DNA from 2 places in the Mesorhizobium sp. C264A genome. Region 2 is predicted to be linked to the other one. Evidence: predicted binding sites of a transcription regulator. Region 2 holds the regulator's gene; the other holds the start of a gene.
The links. The regulator LexA, encoded in region 2, represses DNA repair genes until DNA is damaged. The targets are predictions, from matches to a motif close to TGTTCNNNNTGTGTTCNG.
Positions count from the first base shown of each region.

Region 1 (3,412 bases), on a different contig from region 2:
CCGCCTGCTGGCCGAATGCGTGTTCCTCGACCAGGCGTATGGCCTCGCGGTCCCGCGGCGTCGCGCCGCGTATCGACATCATGCTCATGAGAACTTCATTCCTTTTTCGATCTTGGCCCCGCGCAGAAACTCCTGCGCGGCAGCAGGCTTTCCGCCCGCCCGTTGAACTTCGACCAGCCTGACCGCGCCCGACCCGCAGGCGACCGTCAGCCGGTCATCGAGAATTCCTCCCGACTCGCCCATGCTTTCAGAAAGCGTACCTTCAGAAAGCGTCGAGCGAAGCAGTTTCAGCCGTTCCGTGCGGCCGCCGATGTCGGCCTCGCACCAGGCGCCCGGGAATGGCGACAGGCCGCGAATGTGATTGTGGACCTCCGCAGCCGGGCGCGTCCAGTCCACACGTGTCTCCGACTTATCGATTTTCCTGGCGTAGGTCACCCTGTCAGCCGCCTGCAAAGTCGATGCCAGGGTATTTGTCTCCAATCGGGACAGCGCTTCCACCATCAGCGTGGCAGCAATATTCATCAAGCGGTCGTGCAGATCGCCGGCCGTCATGTCGGGCTCTATGGCGCATTTTTCAACCAGTGCCACCGGACCGGTGTCCAGGCCCTCTTCCATGCGCATCACCATCATGCCGGTTTCGACGTCGCCGGCCATAATGGCGCGCTGGATGGGAGCTGCACCACGCCAACGCGGCAAAAGCGAGGCGTGGCCGTTGAGGCAGCCGAGGCGCGGAGCCTCCAGAATACCCTTCGGCAACAGCAAACCATACGCGACGACGACCGCGACATCGGCACGCAACGCATGGAAAGCAGCTTGCTCGGCCTCGCCCTTCAGCGACAGCGGCGTGCGCACTTCGATGCCCAGCCGCTCAGCCTCGCGCTGCACCGGCGACGGTGTCAGCTCCAGCCCGCGGCGGCCCGCGGCGCGCGGCGGCTGGGTGTAGACGGCTGCTATCTCGTGCCCGGCCTCGGCAATCGCGCGCAGCACCGGCACCGAAAACTCCGGCGTGCCCATGAAGATGACGCGAAGCGGCATCTTCCCTATCCCACCAGCTTGCCCGGCGCCTTGTCCTTGGCGAGCTTCTTGAACTTCTTGACCACCATGTCGCGCTTCAGCTTCGAGATGTGGTCGATGAACAGCACACCGTTGAGATGGTCGATCTCGTGCTGCAGGCAGGTCGCCATCAGGCCTTCGGCCTCGATCTCCTGCAGCTTGCCGTCGCGGTCGAGATATTTCACGCGCACCGAGGCGGGACGCTCGACCTCGGCGTAATAGTCCGGGATCGACAGGCAGCCTTCCTCGTAGACCGAGCGAGCGTCGGCGCTTTCGAGGATTTCGGGATTGATGAACACATGCGGCGCCGGCGGCTCGTCTTCCTTGGCGAGGTCGATGACCAGCATGCGCAGCGGCTCGCCGATCTGGATTGCGGCCAAGCCGATGCCCGGCGCATCATACATCGTCGCCAGCATGTCGTCGGCCAGTTTGCGCAAAGGCGCGTCGACGCGTTCGACTGGTTTGGAAACCTGGCGCAGGATGGGATCGGGAAGGATGATGAGCGGCTTGATCGACATGGCGCCTCACCTAAAACGTCGCAGGAGAAGCGTCAACCGGTGCGAATCGGTCTCGTTCACGTTTTGATCTGTGCCAGGTCTGCGAATCGGCTATGCTGGCGGGATGAACGACCTGAGCACCATCCTTTCCGAACCCGTTGCCCGGCTTGGCGCCACGACGATCACGCTCGGCCATGCACTGACCCTCGGCGCGCTGGTGTTTCTCGGCCTGTTCCTGGCGCTTGTCGTGGCGCTGTGGCGATCGGCCAAGGCGCGCACCATCGCCGCGGCGGAAGCCGCCGACCACGCCCGCGACGCCGAGGCGCGGATGGCCGGCATTTTGCAAAGCCAGGCCGAGATGCAGGGCCGCATGGGCGCCATCGCCGACGTGTTCGGCGCAAGGCAGGCCGAACTCAACCAGTCGATCGGCCAGCGCCTCGACGCCATGACCGGCAGGCTCGGCCAAACCTTGACCGAACAGACCAAATCGACGCATGAGAGCCTCGCCAAACTGCAGGAACGGCTGGCGGTCATCGACACCGCGCAAGGCAACATCCAGTCGCTGGCCGGCCAGGTCGTGCAATTGCAGGCGATCCTGTCCAACAAGCAGACGCGCGGCGCCTTCGGCCAGTCGCGCATGGAGGCGATCGTCGCCGACGGCCTTCCGATGGGCGCCTACGAGTTCCAGGCAACGCTGTCAAACGGCAGCCGTCCCGACTGCCTGGTCAGGATGCCGAACGGTGCGCCGCAGCTTGCCATCGACGCCAAGTTTCCGCTGGAAGCCTGGAACGCCATCCGCGCCGCCGATGGCGCCGAACAACAGAAGATCGCGGCCCAGGCTTTCCGCCGCGACATCGAAATTCACGTCCGCGATATCTCGGAAAAATACCTGATCCAGGGCGAGACGCAGGACACCGCCTTCATGTTCGTGCCGTCGGAATCGGTGTTCGCCGAAATCCACGAGAATTTCGACGCCGTGGTCCAGAAGGCGCACCGGGCGCGTGTCATCATCGTCTCACCGTCGCTTTTGATGCTGTCGATCCAGGTCATCCAGGCCATCCTCAAGGACGCCCGCATGCGCGAACAGGCGCATCTGATCCAGGGCGAGGTGATCCGGCTGATGGAAGACGTCGCGCGCATCGACGAACGCGTGCGCCGGTTGCAGACGCATTTTGGCCAGTCGGCCAAGGATATCGACGAGATACTGGTGTCGACGTCGAAGGTGACCAAGCGCGGCCAAAAGATCGAAGCGCTGGAGTTTGCCGAAAGCGAAGCCGAAGTGCGCGGTGGCGGACCCGCCAAGGCCGAAGCCGGGGTGCGGGTGGCGGATTCCAAGACGGGGCAGCTCAGGCTACGTGTCGTCGAAGGCGACGATTAAAGCGCGTCGCGCTGAACGGATTCATACGACGCGCTTTAAAAGTCTTTGTTTTGATGCATGTCGTTGTCCCAGAACCGCGGCACACTTCTGGGCGCCATGCATTAGACCGTAGCCACGATCACGTGCGCCTGGATCTTGGCCGCAACCTCGCCGCTGCCGTGTCTGGCTGCAATCACGGACGCGGCGTGATCGGTTGCGGCTTCCAGTTTTCCTCTGGCCTCGATTTCGTTGCGAAGCGGAGTTCCCTGGCAATAGGCAACCGCCGGAAGGCGCGGCGAGGAGGCACGGCTTTGTTCGGCCCTCGTGTCGATCACCACACGGGAGAAACCTGCGGCTTCCAACTCGCCGCGGATCAATGCAGTGTCATTGTAGCCGTGCGGCGTGCGGGAGAGAAAGCGGGGCGGATCGTTCGGAAAAATCTCCGCAAGAGCATTCGTCACATCATTGGCGAATACATTCTCTTCAATGCGATCCCACACGTTGA
Region 1 is NZ_JAMYVY010000002.1:1,154,383-1,157,794, forward strand. It holds gene NKL04_RS24590 (GNAT family N-acetyltransferase) at 1-88, opposite strand, end outside; gene fmt (methionyl-tRNA formyltransferase) at 85-1,035, opposite strand; gene def (peptide deformylase) at 1,041-1,571, opposite strand; gene NKL04_RS24605 (DNA recombination protein RmuC) at 1,675-2,928, shown strand; gene NKL04_RS24610 (class I SAM-dependent methyltransferase) at 3,030-3,412, opposite strand, start outside.
Region 1: a site for LexA is predicted at 1,625-1,642, ahead of NKL04_RS24605 (DNA recombination protein RmuC). Genes of this name have one in related genera too.

Region 2 (3,412 bases):
AGCCTGATCGCCAATCTGGCCGTGATGCCGATTGTTTCGTTGATCGTCATGCCCTTTGCCGTGCTCAGCGCACTGGCGATGCCGTTCGGCGCCGACGGGCCGTTCCTCTATGTGATGGGCAAGGGTCTGATGGCGATGATCGCTATATCGGCCTGGATTTCCGAGCGCTCGCCGGTCGACGCCGTCGGGCTGATCTCCATCCGCTCGGTGCTGTTGGTGGCGGTCGCCCTCGTCATCGCCACCATGGCCACCACCTGGCTCAGGCTGGCGGCCGTGCCTTTCGCGCTGGCCGGCCTGTTGACGGTGCCGCAGGTGCTTACGCCCGACGTGCTCATATCCGAGGACGCACATCTGGTGGCCATGCCGATAGGTGGCGGCGAACTCGCCCTCAACCGCGAACGCTCCAACGAATTCACCACGGACAATTGGAAACGGGCGCTGCGGGCCGAAACCATTATCCCGCCCGAGATTTTCGAGGCAACAGATACGCGGTTCGATCTCGATCCGCTCGATCTGCCGCCCGGGTCGCCCTTCTATTGCATGGGCGATCTCTGTATCGCCCGACACCCTTCCGGAGCCATTGTAGCCCTTGCCAAAGACCGCAAGACGGCGCGGCCGGCCTGTGCCTTCGCTAGCCTGATCGTCATCGATGACGCCACGGCCTACAATCCGTGCCGCGACCCGCTGGTGCTGGTCGTGACGAAGAAACAGCTGGCCCGCGACGGCAGCGCCGCCGTCTTCTTCGATCCGCAATCGGCAGCTGCAGCGCCAACCATCCGCTTCGCCGTCGACAAGCCGTATCGCCCCTGGCACGAGCAGCGCCGCTTCTCCCGCGAAGCGCGCGGCCTGCCGCCTTACAACCAGCGTGAAAAGTACAAACCCAAGCCGGCTCAGTAGCGCCGGATCAATCCGACAAGCTTGCCCTGCACCTTCACCCTGTCCGGTCCAAAAATGCGGGTCTCGTAGGCCGGGTTGGCGGCTTCCAGGGCGATCGAGGCGCCCTTGCGGCGGAAGCGTTTCAGGGTCGCTTCCTCATCGTCGACCAACGCCACCACGATCTCGCCGGGGCTGGCTGTGTCGGCATTGCGGATGATGACCGTGTCGCCATCGAAAATGCCGGCCTCGATCATCGAATCGCCCTTGACCTCGAGCGCGTAGTGTTCACCGCCCATGATCATGTCAGGCGGCACCGAGATCGAATGGGTCTGATGCTGGATGGCGTCGATCGGCACACCGGCAGCAATGCGTCCCATCACCGGGATCGACACCGCCGAAACGGCGTCGTCATTGCCGGCCGACATCGAACGCGACGGCGAGCCCGGCTTGATCTGGCGGCCGATACCGCCTTGGCCCATCGCGCCTTGTCCCTGGCCGCCTTGCCCTTGGCCGGTTTGACCAAGACTGCCCTGAATGACGCTCGGCGAAAACTTCCTCGCCGCATTGAGGCCTGGTGCGATCGAGTCGGGCAGCCGCAGCACTTCCAGCGCGCGCGCCCGGTTCGGCAGCCGGCGAATGAAACCGCGCTCCTCAAGCGCCGTGATCAGGCGGTGGATGCCGGACTTGGAGGCGAGGTCAAGCGCTTCCTTCATCTCATCGAAGGACGGCGGGATTCCGCTCTCCTTCAGGCGTTCATGGATGAACATCAGAAGCTCATGTTGTTTGCGCGTCAGCATCGCGGCCCCCAGGGGTTCTGAAACCAGAATCAGAAAAAACAAACCCAGAACAAACACTATCTGTTCCAGTTGTGTTCCGCAACCTTTTAAAGTTTAATGAATGTGTTGACGTTTTGTTCAGCGTGACGTTCGGCACCGCGAGCGGCGCTCGTAGTCGTTGGCCGGCAACGGGGTGAAACGAAGACAAAGTGCCCTGCGTCGTCGGCTACGATCGCCGCTTCCTTTTCGGATGGGGCTGCGCAGCATCCGCGCCGGGTTCACTCTGGGCATAGACCTGCAGCGTGTAGCCGATGTGAGCGGTCATCAGAGTTTTCGCACGTTCGACGTCGCGATCGAGGGCCGCTTCCATCAGGGCGGTATGGTGTTCGATCGCCACGGCGTCGCGCAGGGCCGCCACGGCCTTCCGGTGGCCATCCGTGCGGCCGGCGGCGGCGCGCAGCGTCGGGGCCAGACCCAGAAAGCGGTGATGGCGATGCAATTGGTCGGAAATCGTCGCATTGAAGCGCAGCAGCCAGCTGGATGTCGCGGCACTGAGCAGCGCCGCATGGAAGGCATCGTGTTTTTCGTACCACGCGTCGACCGCATCATCCGATGGATCGTCGAGAACAGACCCGCACCGTGAGAGACGATAGTGGGCGGCAACGACCGCGTCTTCCCACTCACGGTCGCCCTCCTCGATCGATTCCACCAGCAGGGGCAGTTCGACCACCAGCCGCGCACGCGCCAAATCCTCGAGCTCCGCCCGAGAGACGGGAGCGACCGCAAACCCGCGGTTGCTGATGGCGGTCACAAGCCGTTCCGCCTCCAGCCGCGACAGCGCCTCGCGCAACGGCGTCCAGCCGATGCCGTAGGTGTTGCGCAGCGTGCTCAGCTTCAACGGCGCGGCAGGCGCCAGCCGGGTCGCAAGAATATCGCGCCTGAGCAGGCGATAGGCCGCTTCCGTCTTCGAGGTCTGCTCGTCATCCAGCATCGTGATCCATCAGATATAAACGCTCGGCGGATCATTATATATCAAAGCCTTTCAATGGGTGAATTATATATAATGTTTGACAGTTCAAGGGCGACCACTCAAGATCGCCGGCATGTTTGGGCGGCAGGCTCCGCCGCGCGCGTTTGTCCATGGAGGGGCGCCGGATCATGAGCACGACACCCGATCTCGCTACAATCCAAGCAATGGATGCCGCCGATCCGCTGCGCTCCATGCGCGAACGCTTTGTCTTGCCGCAAGGCGTGATTTATCTCGACGGCAATTCCCTGGGCGCCGCGTCAGCGGTCGTCTTCAGCGAACTGCAGCAGGCCGCCACGCAGGAATGGGCGCAGGACCTCATTCGCGCCTGGAACACGGCTGGCTGGTTCAACATGCCGGTGGAACTGGGAGATCAGCTCGGACGACTGATCGGCGCGGCTGACGGGCAGACGGTGGTCTGCGACACAACCTCGATCAACATCTACAAGCTGCTGCACGCCGCGCTCGGCATGCGGCCGAATCGGTCGGTCATCGTTGCCGAGGGCGACAGTTTCCCGACCGACCTCTACATGGCCGAAGGCGTCGCCTCGACCCGGCCGGGAACGCGGCTGCGGCTGGAGGGCGTCGACGCGGCCGCAATCGAGGACCTGATCGACGACAGCGTTGCCGTCATCCTGGTCAACCACGTCAACTACAAATCCGGCCAGTTGCGCGACATGGCGGCGCTGACGCGCAAGGCACATGACGCCGGCGCGCTGATCATCTGGGATCT
Region 2 is NZ_JAMYVY010000001.1:1,815,361-1,818,772, reverse strand. It holds gene NKL04_RS08920 (ComEC/Rec2 family competence protein) at 1-897, shown strand, start outside; gene lexA (transcriptional repressor LexA) at 891-1,673, opposite strand; gene NKL04_RS08910 (GntR family transcriptional regulator) at 1,879-2,643, opposite strand; gene kynU (kynureninase) at 2,811-3,412, shown strand, end outside.